2 regions of the Pseudoalteromonas sp. L23 genome follow, and region 2 is predicted to be linked to the other one. Evidence: predicted binding sites of a transcription regulator. Region 2 holds the regulator's gene; the other holds the start of a gene.
The links. Region 2 encodes FliA, which starts transcription of late flagellar genes. Its sites were predicted from a motif close to CTAAAGNTNNNNNNNNNNNNGCCGATA; they were not measured.
Positions count from the first base shown of each region.

Region 1: the regulator FliA is predicted to act here: its motif matches at 3,089-3,115, upstream of L3V43_RS22780 (VC2046/SO_2500 family protein).

Region 1 is NZ_JAKKCW010000026.1:15,794-25,305, forward strand. Features, by position in the region: gene L3V43_RS22760 (NCS2 family permease) at 1-352, opposite strand, end outside; gene L3V43_RS22765 (SEL1-like repeat protein) at 474-923, shown strand; gene L3V43_RS22770 (SulA-like leucine-rich domain-containing protein) at 1,254-1,649, shown strand; gene L3V43_RS22775 (YchJ family protein) at 1,695-2,156, shown strand; gene L3V43_RS22780 (VC2046/SO_2500 family protein) at 2,533-3,054, opposite strand; tRNA gene L3V43_RS22785 (tRNA-Tyr) at 3,167-3,251, shown strand; tRNA gene L3V43_RS22790 (tRNA-Tyr) at 3,272-3,356, shown strand; tRNA gene L3V43_RS22795 (tRNA-Tyr) at 3,386-3,470, shown strand; tRNA gene L3V43_RS22800 (tRNA-Tyr) at 3,497-3,581, shown strand; gene L3V43_RS22805 (DUF2938 domain-containing protein) at 3,599-4,096, opposite strand; gene L3V43_RS22810 (helix-turn-helix domain-containing protein) at 4,169-4,564, shown strand; gene L3V43_RS22815 (YgjP-like metallopeptidase domain-containing protein) at 4,587-5,243, opposite strand; gene L3V43_RS22820 (ion channel) at 5,470-6,450, shown strand; gene L3V43_RS22825 (HD domain-containing protein) at 6,468-7,109, opposite strand; gene L3V43_RS22830 (class I SAM-dependent methyltransferase) at 7,237-8,427, shown strand; gene L3V43_RS22835 (PilZ domain-containing protein) at 8,491-8,781, opposite strand; gene L3V43_RS22840 (response regulator) at 8,791-9,174, opposite strand; gene hrpA (ATP-dependent RNA helicase HrpA) at 9,256-9,512, opposite strand, start outside.
Region 2 is NZ_JAKKCW010000009.1:95,727-105,238, forward strand. Features, by position in the region: gene L3V43_RS15435 (chemotaxis protein CheA) at 1-1,112, opposite strand, end outside; gene L3V43_RS15440 (protein phosphatase CheZ) at 1,126-1,902, opposite strand; gene cheY (chemotaxis response regulator CheY) at 1,923-2,306, opposite strand; gene L3V43_RS15450 (RNA polymerase sigma factor FliA) at 2,349-3,083, opposite strand; gene L3V43_RS15455 (MinD/ParA family protein) at 3,086-3,946, opposite strand; gene flhF (flagellar biosynthesis protein FlhF) at 3,939-5,414, opposite strand; gene flhA (flagellar biosynthesis protein FlhA) at 5,434-7,536, opposite strand; gene flhB (flagellar biosynthesis protein FlhB) at 7,620-8,750, opposite strand; gene fliR (flagellar biosynthetic protein FliR) at 8,760-9,512, opposite strand, start outside.

The DNA.
Region 1 (9,512 bases), on a different contig from region 2:
TGAATACGCTCAAAAATAGAAATAAACAGCCCGACATAAATACCGCGCCTAATGCACTTTGCCATGTATAGCCCATGCCAAGCACAACACCATAGGTAAAAAAGGCGTTTAAGCCCATTCCAGGCGCAAGCGCTAAAGGATAGTTTGCCCATAGTCCCATAATAAAACAGCCGATTGCGGCTGCGATACAAGTTGCTACAAAAGCAGCGCCGTGATCCATGCCAGCTTCTGCTAGCATTGCAGGGTTTACGAAAACGATGTAAACCATAGTAACGAATGTCGTCAAGCCAGCAATCACCTCAGTTCTTACATTGGTGTGCATAGCTTGCAGTGAAAATAACCGCTCGAGCATAACTAAAATTACAAATTTAAGGAACAAGTGGTTGGATTTTAACACGAATCACTTTAAAACTCGGACAAAATAGTTAAAATTCAGCTACACTCTGCTTATCAACATTATTGCGAATAAAGATATGGATCAAAATAGCACCGACAACTCAGCAAACCATGACTTAGAACAGCAGCTGCTGAATGTGCTTGAATTTGTAACGTCGCCATTAAAAGCGGACGCAAAATTCCCAGATCTTCACGACAATACCCAAGCTTTGAAAAAAGGCCTCTATTACCTAAAAGAAAAATCTTTTCCGCTTGCGGCAAAATGGCTAAGACTGGCGGCGATGTCTGGTGATTTGAAGGCACAGTTCTTTTTAGGTTTGTTGTTTATGAAAGGTCAAGGAGTGCCGCCCAGCCCCTTTCATGCGGCCGCTTGGTTAAGTTTGGCCAGCAGCCAAGGGCACAAAGGCGCCGAACAGGTACTACTAGATGTACGCCGCTTCCTTACAACTAAGCGCTTTAGAGATGCACAGTGCTATGCTGCAACACTTTACGAGCAAATTCATCAACTACAGCATATTAGCCAGTAAATTAAATTTGACTCTCCAAAAAAACGTAGGCTAGGCGTAGCTAAGCCTCTCTTAAGTAAACGTACGCTTTCCCTCTGCGACGATCAAAATGATACAGTAGGAAAACTACTGTATCGCAGCTGAGAAAACTTCCTTGCTTTACTCATACTGAACTTTCGTCAATTAAGCTCTCATTTCAAAAAAATCACAACCACTTGTTTTATATTGAAAATTTAAACTAAATAAAAATTAAGCTTGAATATTGATTAAAAAGCTAGCAATTTTCCTTGCATTCACACACTGTATAAACTACTGTATACAAATACTGTATAGATAACCAGTGAGACAATTATGTTACACAGCAATGCACTTCTACAGCCAAACAATTCAACTTATTACACACTTAACGAAATCAATAATGTGATAGTTGAAGATGAGATCGTCGCTAGTTTAGAGTTACTTAAAGTTTTACATAAATGTCAGCATAAACAAGGCTGGACGCTACTCGTTGCACCCGATAATGTACCAAACAAGTCACTACTAGAAAGCGCTTCAGTTGATGCAAGTAAGTTGCTCGTCATTAGGCAAAAGCACATATACGACCTTGAGTATGTACTTAAAAGTGCTATCAGCAATGGTAATTTCGCTGCAGTGGTGATTTGGACTGATATTGCATCAGTGCAAACTATCAACAAAATGGAACTGCCGGTATCTGACGTTGCGATCCACTGTTTTCAAAGCGCTTAACAAGCTACAATAACAGGATATAAATTTGTTAAAACTGAAGTTTTTATGTCTTGTTATTGCAATTCATCCCTTCCCTATTCGCAATGTTGTGAGCCGTACCTTAAGGGACAAAAATTCGCAGAGCGTCCACAAATACTCATGCGCTCTCGCTATACTGCATACTGCTTAAAAGATGCAAAGTATATTCATGACACCTATGCCCAGGCTAAACAAGCACAAAACAATATCGACGATATTGCTGCATTTGCTAATTATGCACACTTTATAAAATTGGAAGTGCTAGAAGAAGTAGTAGAAGCTACTCAGGGGATCGTTGAGTTTAAGGCGCACTATATCGCAGAAAACACACACTATATACTCCATGAGCGGTCAAATTTTATTACCGAAGCAGGCAGATGGTATTACTTAGATGGTGAATTGTACGATACACCTACAACCAAAGTAGGCAGAAATGACCTCTGTCCGTGCGGCAGTGATAAAAAGTATAAAAAGTGCCACGGTAGCTAAAATAGTCTGAACTAGAGATTAGATACAAAGCAATAAAAAAGGCTTGAAACGAGCTAAGGATGATTAAAGGCCGTTTAGCTTATACCAGTTGTATTAAGTAAATGATCTATCTTGAAGCGGGGAAATAGCTTTAGTAGCAAGGCAAAAATTTTGCTATTTAGTTGTTCTAAATGAGAAATTTTTAACGAAGCTAATATGCTATTTCACCCTTCAAATTGATTAGAGAATTAATTCAATTGGTATTAGACATGAAGCACGATAAGCATGGCGTTTTATGTCAGTCTAGTAACGAAGCAAACAGCTGTAAAACAGCAAGTTTAATACCAGTTTGTCTTAAATTTGCTCAATTATGAAGGAGTAAAAGCAGCTAATGTTGTTACGCCGTCGCGCGTAACATACTCTGCATATCACCCGTTGCAATTTGATCATAAAAACCAGCCGCATCCATTGCCTTATCAGCAACTAAGGCCAGTTTACCTTGCGCGCTCGCCAAACGTCTTTTAACCGCTGGTTCCAAATTTTCTACGACTTCGAGTGGAATATGCTTTTTATCATTTCGTGCGGCAAAAGGTTCTGGATTTAAATTTTCTTGCAATCGCAAGGTTGCCATCGCCCCCATAGATACCAGCTGCGCGTTATGCTGACCAATAAGCATATTGTACTCTTTTGGCGCAAGCGGCTTTTGTGGACCTATTTCAAATTGCTTTTTTAGTGTTTCTTCTGAGTTATCTTTTGCGGCAGCTTCAGATTTTGGTAGGTGAAATTGGCTAAAATCTAATGCATCGGTTGATAGCATAGATAACAGCATGGCAAAATCGGCAGGGCGCGTCTCATGAACACTAATGTTCAATGCGGATCCTAATTGCGACTCACTGATTAAAACGCCATCAATTTGCATGTATTCCAACCGATTATTTTGCTAATTATGAATTTATCGGCCTTTTTCCGAAAAACTTTAGTAGTTTTCTTTACTTCGAAAAAAACTTTGTTATTATCACCGCCGTTGTTTAGGAGGGGTTCCCGAGCGGCCAAAGGGATCAGACTGTAAATCTGACGGCTCAGCCTTCGCTGGTTCGAATCCAGCTCCCTCCACCATAAACAACAGTTACAATTTCGGAGGGGTTCCCGAGCGGCCAAAGGGATCAGACTGTAAATCTGACGGCTCAGCCTTCGCTGGTTCGAATCCAGCTCCCTCCACCACTTTCAAATTGTAACGCTTTAAAATGTATGGAGGGGTTCCCGAGCGGCCAAAGGGATCAGACTGTAAATCTGACGGCTCAGCCTTCGCTGGTTCGAATCCAGCTCCCTCCACCACTTTTAAAGTAAACGCTCCAAATGATGGAGGGGTTCCCGAGCGGCCAAAGGGATCAGACTGTAAATCTGACGGCTCAGCCTTCGCTGGTTCGAATCCAGCTCCCTCCACCACCTTTTATTGTGTTATCTCACAACAAGCTTACATATATAAACGAGCTTAAAAACAATCCAAAGCCAAAAATCAAATGTGTTGTCACACTTTTTACCCTTGCCTTATTCGGCTCTGGTAATTTAGATGCTGCGATCCCTGCACCAAAACAGGGTTGCATAATAAAAAATGGAAACACACACGTTATTAAGCCAAAAACTAACGCAATGAAAAGACTAGGCTCGGTCAACCAAGGCTTGCCCACGCCCAGTAGTAACGCCAAGGCGAATACCATCCCAATGAGATAATGCATGCACCAGCCAATTGCACGTTCACCAGATATTGGTTTACTGTGCCCGATACCTTGATGCGTAAGTTGACCTTGACACAAGTGTCCAATCCATCTACCAACCAATGCATAATCTAAGCCCTTTATGGCAAACACGCGACTGAGCATAAATGCCCACAAATCCATAACAAGCGTTGCACCTACGCCAATCGCGACTGCTGGCATTAACATCGAATATAGGCTTTCCACTATTTTTACTCCTCTTTTTTACTGATAGCCGCTATCCTACTAGTTCAAGTTAACTTTAAGTCAAGGGCAAGAATGGATATCAGTGAAGTTGCAAAGAAGTCTGGTTTACCCGCATCCACGCTTAGATATTATGAAGAAAAAGGACTGATCCGATCGATTGGTCGACAAGGGCTCAAACGTGTTTTCCCCCCTTCAATACTTGAACGTCTAGCGCTTATTACACTAGGCAGAAACGCAGGCTTTTCGTTAGATGAAATAGCGGACATGTTTACCCCCGAGGGTAAAGCGGATATTGATAGGGTGAAGTTACAATCCAAAGCGGATGAATTAAATGAAACCATTAAGCATTTAACTGCAATGCGAGATGGCCTCTATCACGCTGCAAAATGCCCTGCGCCAAGCCATTTTGAATGTCCGACATTTCAAAAGCTGTTAAAACGCGCGGCAAAAGCGAGGCCCGAGAAATAATAGGCATAAACAGGGCACTATGCTAATGCTCAATCATCAAGTCAGGACCGTGGTCACGTAAATAACGCCGAGCCATTTTATGGTCGTGGCCATAGTGCTTTGTTACCAAGCGCCAAAATGCGCTATTGTGTGCCATGACGTGAAAATGGCAAAGTTCGTGCACTACCACATAATCGATTACCCACTTAGGCGCACCAATCAAAAACGTATTAAACGCAAGCACGCCTTTAGATGAAAAACTGCCCCAGCGGCTTTTATAAACTCGTATCTTTAGCGTATCAAAGCGAGCTTGAATATCAGGTTGATAGCGCGCAATAACCATGTCTACATAGTCATTTAGCGTTTCGCTTAACAGCGCAACTAATTCACGCCATTCATTTTTGACAGCCTTAAGTAAAACCCTTTTGTTGTCAAAATCAATTACAGAGGTCGTGCTTTCGCCCCTTTGAATGGTAAAGGTCTCGCCGAAGACTTGCACAATTCCTGTTTCCAGTGGCCGAGGGCTCTCAGGTATGATTTTTAGAGCAAGCTTTGATTTTATCCAATCGGATTTGCTTTCCACCCAAGTATGTAACCAGCGCTCGCAAATTTGATCTGGCGCATACACAAACACTTGGCCAGCTTTTATTTTTATCGCAACGCTCTTACGCTTTCGGCTTTTCTTTAATTGATATTGCAAGGTAACAAATTCTTAGTCACTAAAGCATGCATTATAGTATGAGCAACTTGTCAGAGTCACTGCAAACGCCATGCAAGATAATGAATTAGACCAACGATGGCAATAAACTCATCAATAGTGTGGTTTCTAACACTTTATAAATTAGAAAGATTTTTTCGTTAAATCACCGTATTTATTATTTTTGCTGCTACGCTTAATGAAAAAGGCATTTTGATTTAGGCAAGCTATGGCTGATAAACCCATTTGCCAATATGTGTCACCTGAGGGAAAAAAATGCAGTGAAATCGATATGGGCTCAGGTTACTGCTTTTGGCATGACAATAAATTCGATAAAGGTGGCTTGGAGCTAAGCCAAAAGCTTGAACGCTACGCCAAGCGCGGTGGTTTGCTGCAAGGCTTAGAGTTGAAGCGGGCCAATTTAGAAGGGCTCAATCTTGTTAACTTTGAAAATCATCATGGCTATGATCTATCTTATAGCAACTTTTATCGTGCCAATTTGAAAGGGGCGCACCTGTTTAATAATACCATTAAGCATGCGTCGCTAATGAAGGCCGACTTGAGAGAAGCAAGTCTGCACTGCTGTAATTTAGAAAGCACCAATTTGCTCGGTATAAAGCTTGAAAACACCCGTATTGATAATATGGAACTCGGCGAGCAATTACTACAAGAGCAGCAAGCTTTTGAAGCTCGTAGAAACCGAGCCAAAGAGGACGCGGAAGACTTGTTCTTACAGTCGGAAGAGATCTATCGTTTACTACGTAAAGGTGCGGAAAACCAAGGACTATTTGAAATGGTTGGGCGCTTTACATACAAAGAGCTGCGCATGCGGCATGCCCAGTATCCACGATTTTCAAAACGTCACCTAATTTCCAGCTTTGTCGACTTATTATGTGGGTATGGAGAAAAACCGGAAAATGTCATTCGCTTCAGTTTAGGTATGATAATTACCTGTGCATTTTGCTATTTTCTATTTGGTGTTTCGTTTCAAGATCAGATAATGCAACTGGACTTAGACAACAGTGTATCTGAAAACGTAATGGCGCTGCTGAACAGCTTTTACTTTAGTGTTGTTACCTTCACAACCTTAGGTTACGGGGATATTACGCCAGTGGGGATCTCACGACTGATCGCAGCCGTTGAGGCTTTTACCGGCAGCTTTTCATTAGCGCTATTTGTGGTGGTATTTGTGAAGCAAATGACGAGGTGATACTCATCTCGTCATTTTTAATCCGCGATTTCTGATTTCAGTTGTTCTAAAAAATCCAGCATATATTGGGTGCGAGCTTGAGCCTGCTCTCGGGCTGCGGTGGTATGCATGTTATCTTTAATATGCAGCAGCTTAATGAAGAAATGATCTAAGGTATATTTGGTATCGTCAGCTTTTCTATGCTCACAAAAAGGGTCTTCTACATTGTAGAGATTACGCGCTATCGCCCCACCTACTTTCATACAGCGGCTAACACCTATCGCCCCTAACGCATCCATTCTGTCTGCATCTTGGACTATTTTGGCTTCTAATGTCGTGGGTGTAACACCGGCGCTAAAGCTGTGTGCAACAATGGCGTGGTGAATAGCCTCAAGTTTATCCGTGTCGTACTTCAACTCTGTTAGGAAGGCAACCGCCTTATCTGCAGCTAATTTAGACGCCAGCGGCCTATCTGGATGATTTTTTGCTACGGCAACACAATCATGTAACCAAGCGGCTGGGATCACCACAGCAGGATCCGCACCCTCAGCTTCGCAAAGTGACTTTGCGACTTTAACTACACGCTTGATATGAGACAAATCATGGGCGGTATCTGCACATGGAGTCGACAGCATAAACTCTTCACATGCTTTTTCTAATTCATGCATTTTTAACGTCATTAAGCTCAACTTTTATTAATATCCGACAAATAAGCCCACACAAATTTGGCGTGAAAGGCATTACTGATTGTATGTTGCCACACCCTTCACTAAAATGGCAGCTATCAGGAAAGATTAGAGAAAATATATGACTTGCGCGCTATATCTGCAACCAGGCAGAGAAAAATCCCTTAACAGAAAACACCCTTGGGTTTTCTCAAAAGCCATTAAAAAAGTAAAAGGTAAGCCAGCCCTTGGCGATACCGTCAAGATTTACAGCAATGAAGGGAAATACCTCGCGACAGCCGCTTATAGCCCAGACTCTCAGATCAGAGCCAGAATTTGGACATTTGATGAATCACAACATATCGACCAAGCGTTTTTTGAGCAAAAGCTCGCACGAGCACTAGCGGCCAGAGAATATGTTATCGCTGAAGGTGGTTTAACCGGCTTTAGATTGTGTGCAGCAGAGTCTGATGGTCTGCCCGGTGTAACGATTGATAAGTTTGATAACTACTTGGTTTGTCAGTTGCTAAGCGCTGGTGCCGAGCGCCACAAGGGTGAAATAGTAATGGCATTGCAATCACTATTTCCTGATTGTCATGTTTACGAGCGCTCAGATGTTGATGTACGCAAAAAAGAAGGCCTTGATAAAATTACCGGACCGCTTGCTGGCGACGCGCCAACCGCACCTGTCCTTATTAGCGAAAATGGTTTAAAGATTGAAGTCGATATCATCGGCGGCCATAAAACTGGCTTTTATCTAGATCAACGCAACAGCCGAGCCGCGTTAGAACGCTTTGTAAAAGACAAGGAAGTGCTTAACTGCTTCTGCTACACTGGTACATTTGGCCTTTATGCACTGCGCGGTGGCTGTAGTAAAGTAATCAACGTTGACGTATCGCAGCCAGCACTCGACACAGCTAAACGCAATGTAGAACATAATGAACTAGACTTATCGAAAGCTGAGTTTGTTAAGCAAGACGTGTTCAAACTACTTAGACAATATCGTGATGAGGGCCGTCAATTCGATACTATCGTGATGGATCCACCAAAGTTTGCAGAAAGTAAAGCGCAGCTTAACGGTGCTTGTCGTGGCTATAAAGATATCAATATGATTGCCATGCAGATATTAAAGCCTGGTGGCACGTTACTCACCTTCTCGTGTTCTGGCCTTATGGAACAAAACCTGTTTCAGAAAGTCGTTGCAGACGCTGCGCTCGATGCCGGTAAGGAATTGTTGATCATGGAAAGGCTAAATCAAGCAGCCGACCACCCTATTGCGGGCAATTATCCAGAAGGCTTTTACCTGAAAGGCCTTATTTGTAAGGTCTATTGATTTAACAATTTTTTAAGGTGGTATAGAAGAACACTTCAATACCACCTTTATAGCTTAGTTAATCTAATTAAACTTGGTGATTTCAAGCCCTACAACCCACTGCTCATCCTGCTCTTGACTACAGCGGATCACGGTTGCATGAGCACTAAGTGGCTGGATCATATCGCCACTGGAATCAATGAAAATGTCAACGGTTGAATTTGCTTCGATTGGGTCGCTCACTGTCACCGACAATCCTGTAGCGCTTAAATCGTGACAAACTCCTTGATGCACTTTACCCGACTCAAGCTCGGTTAATTTTGCTACTGCATCCACCGACATACGCATAAAACGGCGTTTATCTTCATTGATCATATAATGCTCCTACACCATTGATTTTATTTTTTCTAATAGCGATTGCATTGAGAATGGCTTAACCACATAAGCATCACAGCCTGCATCGAATCCCGCTTTTTGTTCTTTTTCGGACTCTAAACCAGATACCATTAATACCGGAATATCCTTCGTCTCTGGTGTATTTTTCAACATTCGACAGGTGTCGTAACCGTCAAGACCCGGCATACACACATCAAGCAAAATAGCATCTGGAGGATCAGCAATTGCATTAGACAAGCAACTCGTACCCGAGTTTGCATAGCTCAGCTCAAACGCCCCTGACAGTGCCATTTCAAGCATTTCATAGTTAAAATACTCGTCGTCAACCACTAGCAGATGCGGTGCATTTTTCCTTTTCTCTCGTGTGGACATATTCAATGCCGCTTCCTTCTCACAATCCAAAACTTTACTTCCTCATATAATAAAGTAACTGTCGTACTCTAAAATGCAAGTTTATATTTCGCACTCTTTTATCGAATTCAGAACGCGTTTAGCCGAAATCGGATAAGCCGTTCCTAATGTTTGAGCAAACAAAGACACGCGAAGTTCCTGTTGCATCCAAAAAATATCTATAAGCGACTCTGGTACAGGTAATCCAGAAGGGATTTTTGCCAACTTGTCTTGATAGGCCGCAGCAACTTTTTCCAATTCTAGTACACACAGCCTATCTCTGTTTGGATCTACCGCAAGTTTTTCAAGCCTTTTCTCAA
Region 2 (9,512 bases):
ATGATTTCATCAAGACGTTTGGTATCAACTCGCACTGTAGTCTCAGCTTGCGCAGCAGGTTTCTTTGCAGCTGCTGGCGCAGAAGCTTTTGCAGGCTCTGGCTCTTTTTGCGGGGCTGGAGTCGCAGGTTTAGCTTCAACTTTAGGCGCAGGCTTTGGAGCAGGTTTCGGAGGTGGCGCAGCTTTAGCAGGCTCAGGTTGAGCTGGCTCAGCTTCTGAGATATCTGTCGGCGATTCATCTACCGCTTTAGGAGCACTGCCTTTACCATGAAGTTCGTCAAGCAAAGCCTCAAACTCATCATCGGTAATTTCTTCATCTCCAGAGGGCACACTCGCAGCGCCTGATGACGTTGCTTTAGCCGCAGGCTCACTGGCTTGAGAAGTAGCCGCATCTTCTGCATTTGGTGCTCCACCAAATTTCCCAACCCCATGGAGTTCATCTAAGAGATTATCGAACTCGTCATCGGTGATATCGCCGTCATCTGCAGTTGACACCGTTTCAGGTTTAGCCGCCGGTGCGACAGCAGGCGCATTACCAGAGCCGTGTAACTCATCTAATAGATTTTCAAATTCTTCTTCTGTTATCTCATCAATGCTAGAGCCGCTATCATCGCCTGAATCTGCGTCCGCATCGAATAGAATATCATCCGCACTTAAATCTGGTACAACAGATTCTGGCTCTGAAACAGGTTCCTCAATCACTTCACTGACTTCGTCTTCAGATGCTGGTTGGCTGAGTTTATGGAGGGTTTCAAGCAACACAGGATCGGCAGCTTCGGGTTCCTCTCGGTTTTGAATACAAGCGAACATTTCGTTGATCGTATCCAAAGATTGCAAAATAACATCCATTAATTCTGACGTTACTTTTCGCTGCCCTTGTCTTAGTACATCAAACACGTTCTCTGCACCGTGACAGGCATCAACCAGTTCGGTCATACCGAGGAAGCCTGCTCCACCTTTAACAGTATGGAAGCCACGGAAAATCGCATTGAGAAGTTCTTTATCTTCGGGATTATTTTCTAGTTCAACAAGCTGTTCAGATAACAGTTCTAATATTTCGCCTGCTTCAACAAGAAAGTCCTGCAAGATATCTTCATCGACTTCAAAGCTCATACACACTCTCCAACTAGAAGCCTAAACTAGATAGCAAGTCATCGACTTCGTCTTGACCAGAAACCACGTCATCTCGCGATTCAGCGTCAATAATTGGACCTTCAGGTCCAGACAATTCATCACTGATAGTCTCAGTTGTTTTTATTTCGTTTTCATTCGCATTTTCTGCAACTGCAGGCGCTTCATCCGAAGTACCAAACACAGTTAGAAGGTGAATGAGACTATCTTCTACTTCTCTCACAAGCTCAATGACTCGACGGATGACCTGCCCAGTCAAATCCTGATAGTCTTGCGCCATCAGCACATTAGTCATTAAGCCTTGTAATTCGTCTGTACGTGTCTTTGAAGTCTGCATAAAGCTGTCGAGATCATGACACAGAGATTTAAACTCACCGAGTTGAATATCTCTGCTCATCAACCGATCCCAAGTAGGCTTTATTTGTGCTAACTCATCCGCAAGATTCTGCGCAAGAGGTAAGCTTTCTTCGACCGCGTCCATCGTTTTATTAGCAGCGCTTTCTGTCATTTCCATAACATAATTAAGACGCTGCTTGGCGTCAGGTATAGCCTCTGTCGTGAGATCTGAGAGTCGAGTATCCAGCTCAAAGTTCTTCAAGGACTCGTGTAATTGGCGAGTTAGCTTTCCAACTTCTGCAAATAACTCCGATTGCTCTTTGTTAGCAGCTTCTAAAATCAGCTGGTCAGCTTTTTCTTGTTCACCTTGCTCTAGTAGCTCAACAAGTTGCTTGGCTTGTTCAAGTGTAATTTGCGGCGCAGCATTTACAGACATAGGCCATATCCCCTTGCTGTTTAGCCTAGTCGCTCAAATACTTTTTCAAGCTTAGTCTTGAGCGTACCTGCAGTAAACGGTTTAACAATATATCCGTTCACCCCAGCTTGCGCTGCTGCAACAATTTGTTCTTTTTTCGCTTCTGCGGTAACCATCAACACTGGAATGTGCTTAAGCTTTTCATCTGCGCGTATTGCACGAAGCAGATCAATACCTTGCATGCCCGGCATGTTCCAATCAGTTACTACAAAGTCAAACTCCTGATTTTGTAGCATCGGAAGTGCTGTACTACCATCATCAGCTTCTTGAACATTGGTAAAGCCTAAATCTCTTAATAGGTTTTTGATTATTCTTCTCATAGTAGAGAAATCATCAACCACGAGAATCTTCATGTTCTTATCCAAAACTTCCTCCAGTGAGGTTCGAACCCAACTATTTTATGTACTCTAATTTATCCAGTCATTGATTTTAGCTTTGAGCTTTATCATTGCCTGACCGTGAATTTGGCTTACTCGAGATTCACTGACATCAAGGATGGCACCAATCTCTTTTAAATTCATTTCGTCGTTATAGTAAAGTGACAACACCAGAGCATCCCTTTCGGGTAGTGCTTTGATAGCATTTACTAAAGACTCGTTAAAACGTTCATTTTTAACGTTATTAAACGGTTTGTCTAGCGCAAAATCGCTGTTTGCTGGGGTTATCACATCTTCATCAACCCCTAGATCCTCAATGCCGATGACTTTACTTGCATTTACATCATGTAAAATATGATGGTACTCATCTAAAGATATATCAAGTTTTTCAGCGATTTCAGTGTCTTTTGGTTCGCGGCCAAGGAGAGATTCGAGCTCAGATATAGCTTCGGCTACCATTCTGCTGTTTTTATGTACGGACCGAGGGGCCCAATCTCCGCGACGGATTTCATCTAGCATTGCACCTCGGATGCGTATCCCCGCAAAGGTCTCGAAACTAGCGCCTTTAGTAGCATCGAAATTTTTAGATGCTTCAATCAATCCAATCATACCTGATTGAATTAGATCGTCGAGCTGCACACTTGCCGGAAGCCGAGCGATCAGGTGACATGCCACTTTTTTGACAAGTGGAGCATGCCTCTCGACCACTTTATGGATATGGTCAGAAGTTTGATATCCCGCAGCTCTGTTGACCGGAGAAGCCATAATCACCCGTTTACAAGTTGTTCAATGAAAAATTCTAGATGACCGGAAGGTTGATGAGGAATTGGCCATTTAACTGCCTTGGCAGCAAGTCCTTTAATTGCAACTGCTGCTGGAGAGCTCGGAAATAAATCCACGATTGCTCTTTGTCTACGAGAGGACTTACGCATGTTTTCGTCAAATGGTACTGTGGCCACTAATTCCAATGCTACATCAAGAAAACGGTCTGTAACTTTTGAAAGTTTAGCAAATAATTCTTGCCCTTCACGCATACTGCGGACCATATTGGCAACTATTTTAAAACGATAAACGCCATGCTCTCTGCTTAAAACTTTGATCAACGCATAAGCATCCGTAATAGAAGTCGGTTCATCACACACAACAACCATCACATCTTGTGCAGCTCGAGAGAAGCTCAGAACCATATCTGAGATACCAGCTGCGGTATCAACAATTAAAACATCAAATTGAGTGTTAAGCTCGCTAAATGCGCGAATAAGTCCAGCATGCTCTGCGGGAGTCAACTCCACCATGCTTTGAGAACCCGAAGTAGCTGGCACAATTTTGATACCAGCGGGACCTTCTACGAGAATCTCATCTAGTTCACATTCACCCGACAACACATGTGAAAGGTTCTTTTCTACTCGGAGCCCTAACATCACATCACAGTTTGCCAAGCCCAAGTCCGCATCTAAAACGAGAACTCGCTGTCCTTGTTGGCCCATAGCGATGGCAGTATTGAGCGAGACATTGGTTTTACCCACCCCACCTTTACCACCGGTCACGGCTATTACTTTTACACCCTGGTTGCTATTTTGACTCATTCTACGCAGGCCACTTGCTTGATCTAAAACTGTGTTAATCATACATTCCTACTGACTCTGACGCTACAGGTACACGTCGAGAGTGCTGTGCTTTTATTCTTTTTAAATACAATTGCTCAGCCTTTTTTACTAGCTTTTGAGCATTTGCTACGCGAATGTCTTCTGGCACTCGCTGACCGTTGGTAAGATACCCTATTGGCAAGCGATTTTGAATCGCTATGCTAATTATCTCACCTAAACTTAGACTTTCATCAAGTTTTGTGAAAATACAGCCACTTAAATTTACTTTTTTGAAGTGTCTTACTGTTTCTTGTAACACATTCATCTGTGCTGTCGCACTCAACACTAAATAGCTACGAATATCTACTCTCGCGCTACGCATAAGTGTATTTAACTGTTCAGTTAAGCGCAAATCTCTTTGACTCATTCCCGCCGTATCTATTAATACTAGACGCTTATTGCGTAAATGATAAAGCACTTCTGCAAGTTCATTTGCATCTTTAACTTGTTTAACCGGACAACCGATGATTCTACCATAGGTAGCTAGTTGCTCGTAAGCGCCAATTCTATAGGTATCGGTGGTTATTAGCGCCACTTTATCTGCACCGTATTTTTGTGCGCCTAATGCCGCTAATTTTGCAACCGTTGTGGTTTTGCCAACACCTGTTGGACCAACCATTGCAAATACGCCACCTTGACGAAGAATATCATTGTTGGTGGTGTGCATTTGGTTAATTACCATATTCAACAGCGCGTCCCAAGCTTCTTTACGAGACACATCATCAGGGATAAAACATGCCATTTGCTCTGCAACGTCTTTGTCTATGCCCATTCCTTCCAGACGATCTACAAGGCACGCACGGGTTGGATCGCGACGAGCCATTTCTTGTTTCATTAGACCAGATACTTGATGTTCAAGTAATTGACGAATAGCGTTCATTTCTTCGCGCATTGCACTCATTTCGTCAGGCTTGGCATTTAACTCAGGTAAATCATCACCAAAACCGTTGTCTAATTCATCAGACTCGATCCACTGCTGTGGTTGCTCAAATCCATCATCATCAAAGTCAAAAGATTGGCGACGAGCTTGCTGTGGCTTCGCTTGGTGCGCCGGCGCAGCAGTTTGTGTTTTACGTTGGCTGCTTAACATTTGCTCTGTATCAATCCCCGACTGGGAGAACATAGAAGCAAGTTCTGGTGAGCGAGGACGCGGCGCTTGACGCTCTAGCAATGCCGCTAAGCTATCGGCAACTTGCGCTTGTTTTGCTGGCTGTGCTTGGCGAGGCTCTGGACGGACAAAGCGGGTCGGAGCCTCGTTTGAGGCAGTCGCACGGGCAGCTGGAGCTTGCTTAACAGGTGCAGCAGCACGGTCATTATCAACTGCTGCGACGATTTCAACACCATCTGCTAACTTTTTGTTAGACATGATGACAGCATCAGCACCAAGCTCTTCTTTTACTTCATTTAAAGCCGTACGCATATCTTTTGCGAAGAAACGTTTAATTTTCATGTTACAGCCCCTTTATCCTCTATTGTCCAACCGAGCTCACTATCTTAATTTGTCTTTCTTCCGGCACTTCTTGATATGACATCACTCGAAGACCTGGAATTGTATGTTTAACAAATCGAGACAGTACACTTCTTAACATACCTGAGGTTAATAAGATGGACGGCTCCCCTAGCATTTCTTGGTTGTGATGTGCTTCTCTTAATGATTCTTGAAGCCTCTCAGCCAAGCCAGGTTCAATACCTGCCCCCTCATCACCTGCGTTCTGAAGTGACTGATGCAACATCTGTTCCAACTCAGGCGCCAATGTTATGACAGGAATCTCTTCTTCGCTTCCAACGGCATCTTGAACAATCAATCTGCGTAATGAAATTCTTACCGCAGCCGTTAATACATCAGGGTCTTGGCTACGTGGTCCGTACTCAACTAAGGTTTGTACAATCGAGCGCATATCTCGAATTGCAACGCCTTCATTAAGCAGATTTTGTAGTACTTTTACTACGGTAGTGAGTGGTAAAATATCAGGCACTAAGCCTTCAACTAATCTAGGGTGACTTTTCGCAAGCATGTCTAATAGATTTTGAACTTCTTCATGACCAAGCAATAGTGACGCATTATTCGTCAATAATTGACTAATGTGTGTTGCCACCACAGTTGCAGCATCTACTACTGTATAGCCAAGTGAATGCGCTTCATCTTTTTGATCTGGTTTAATCCATACTGCATCTAAGCCAAATGCAGGGTCTTTAGTCTCTATGCCTTTAATCGGCCCAAACACCTGCCCTGGGTTAATTGCGAGCTCATCGCCATGCTTCAACTCACCGGTTCCTGAGCCAACTCCCATTAAAGTAATATTGTATGCATTTGGATCTAATTCTAGGTTATCGCGAATATGTACCGGCGGTACTAAAAAGCCCAGTTCCTGAGATAGCTTTTTACGCACCCCTTTAATACGACTGAGAAGCTCCCCGCCTTGGGCTTGGTCAACTAGAGGGATTAGGCGATAACCTACCTCTAAACCAATCACATCAACAGGTTGTACATCATCCCAACCAAGCTCTTTTTGATCTTGTTGATGGCCTCCTTTGGTAGCAGGTCCTTTGGCAGCTTGTTCCGCCTTTTCGATTTCCGCCTTTTTCTTTTGCTGACTTGTGTAATAGGCTATATAGCCAAGTAATACACCTAACCCTAAGAAGGCAACATGTGGCATGCCAGGAACGAGTCCCATGGTGATCAAAATACCTGAAGCAATAGCCAGCGATTTTTCATTACCCAGTTGGTTTTTAAACTGATCGCCCATGTTGTGCGATTCATTTTGACGCGTTACGACAATTGCAGTACCAATTGAGAGTAAAAGAGAAGGAATTTGCGCGACCAGACCGTCACCAATCGTCAGCATGGTATAAACTTCCATCGCGTGACCAAAGCTTAAATCATGCTGGATCATCCCAACGAAAAGGCCACCTATTATATTAATAGCAAGGATCACGATACCTGCGATAGCATCACCTTTAACGAATTTACTTGCACCGTCCATTGAACCGTAAAAATCGGCTTCTCGAGTCACTTCTTCACGACGGGATCTAGCGTCATCTGCAGAGATAAAACCGGCATTTAAGTCCGCATCAATGGCCATTTGCTTACCTGGCATAGCATCAAGGGTGAAACGCGCAGACACCTCAGAAATACGGCCCGCACCTTTGGTAATTACGACAAAGTTAATAATAATAAGGATAAGGAATACAACTAAACCGACAGCGTAGTTGCCACCAATAACAACACTACCAAAGGCTTCGATCACCTTACCTGCCGCATCACCACCATTATGACCTTCAAGTAATACGACGCGAGTACTCGCTACGTTTAGTGCCAATCGCATGATAGTCGCGATCAGTAGTACCGCCGGAAACATACCAAATTCAAGTGGCTTCAAGGTATAAACAGTCACCAATAGCACCACAAGTGCCAATGCAATGTTGAAGGAAAATAGAATATCAAGCAAAAAAGGAGGTAGCGGCAGAATAACCATGCCAAGTGCTGCAAGCACCAACAATGGAGTACCCACACCTTTAGCATATTCTTTTTTATCTCGATTGAGTTGTTGTAAAACCGCTTTAAATTCCATAACTTAACACAAGCAAAAAATTGACACATAGCAACAAATGCAATATGCGTTCCAATTAATAGCTTATTTTTATAAGAGCAATTTTAGTGCTTCAAGTCGTCTGGGATTGGTAAATCTCGAGTAAGTGCAACGGGTCTTTTCCCTTTGCCCTTTTGAAAACGATTTAGCTGAAATACATAGGCAAGTACCTGTGCAACCGCGGTAAACAATTGTTCAGGGATTTGATCACCTACTTCGGTTGTATGATAAAGTGAACGAGTCAATACAGGTGACTCCACAATCGGTACTTCATTTCCTTTGGCTATTTTTCTAATTTGCATCGCAAGCTCATCAACCCCTTTTGCAATAACAATAGGCGCCCCCGCTCGTTCAGTATCGTATTTAAGCGCAACCGAATAGTGAGTGGGGTTAGTCACAACAACATCGGCATCGGGTACATCTTGCATCATACGTCGTTGCGACATTTCTCTTTGCGTGCGGCGGATCCGCGCTTTTATTTGCGGATCACCTTCTGAGTTTTTATATTCATCCTTGACTTCCTGTAGCGTCATTTTAAGCTGTTTATGGTGATTGTAGCTTTGATAAGGGGCATCAATCGCTGAAATAATGATCATGGTGCAACTAAGTGCTAAGAACATCCACGCAATGATTTCTAACGCATGCTCTATACTCGATGGGATTTGTTCAATACTCAAGTGCAATATTTCATTAAAATACATATTGATAAGCAAGATTGCAAAACCTGCTACCAATACAAACTTAAGAACTGACTTCAATAACTCAATGGCCGCTTGTGGGCCCAACATTCGCTTCAGTCCCTTCATAGGTGACATTTTACTTGCTTTAGGTGCGGCCGCTTGCCAAGAAAAGTTAAAGCCACCGAGTAACGTATTCCCCACTATTCCAGCAATTGCGATAATAAAAACGAACATAGCCATTGGGAATAACAGCTCAGCGCCAATATCCCCCCACACAGCAAACATTTTGGTTGTATCGTAGGTTTCATTGCGATTAAGCGACAACATTCGCCCCATCACGTTGTAAAGCGCCTTCCCTATACCAGGACCATACAAAAGTAGCGCTATTGCAGAAAACAATAACACAAACGTCGTGCCGAGTTCTTTTGAACGGGCTATTTGGCCCTTCTTCCTAGCATCGTCTATTTTCTTGGAGGTGGGTTCTTCGGTGCGTTCTTGACCGGAATCTTCTGCCATTTCAAACTCCTATACCGTGCAACCAATTAGATCGCACATCAGCTCTGTCATTTTGAGCCATTGAAATTCAAATTGTGCTAAAAAATTACCCAATGTCGCCCAAATAATGGTAAGCCCTGCAACTAAGGTAAAAGCAAACCCCACAGAGAAAATATTCATCTGAGGTGCAGCTCTGGTCATGATCCCAAACGAGATATTGATAACCAACATTGCCGTTAACGGAGCTAACGCAAGAGCCAGTGCCGTAGAAAACATCCAGCCCCCCCAATTAACGATTCTCCAGAAATTATCTACCGCCCACCAATTACCTGCAATGGGAAAGCTTTCAAAACTATACACAACCATTTGGATCATCATCAGATGGCCGTTATAAACAAAAAACAGTAATGTCGCTAATATTAAATAGAACTGACCGACAGCAGGTACACTCAACCCATTGGCCGGATCTACAACAGATGCGAAACCAAGACCGGTTTGCATAGCAAGGATTTGACCCGCAATGATAAAAGTATTCAGAAGTAGCAATGAACCAAACCCAATAGCTACCCCAGTGACCATTTCTTGAATAACAACTAAAATCATCGAAAAGGAGAACAAATCGATAAATTCTGATTTGGGCAAAACGGGGACCACGGCAAAAGTGACGACCACGGCGAGTGCAAACTTAATTCGGGCAGGTACACTCTGTGCTCCAAGCCCCGCCATTACCATCATCATTGAACTTATCCGCACCAGTGGAAGTACAAAATCACTTAGCCACTG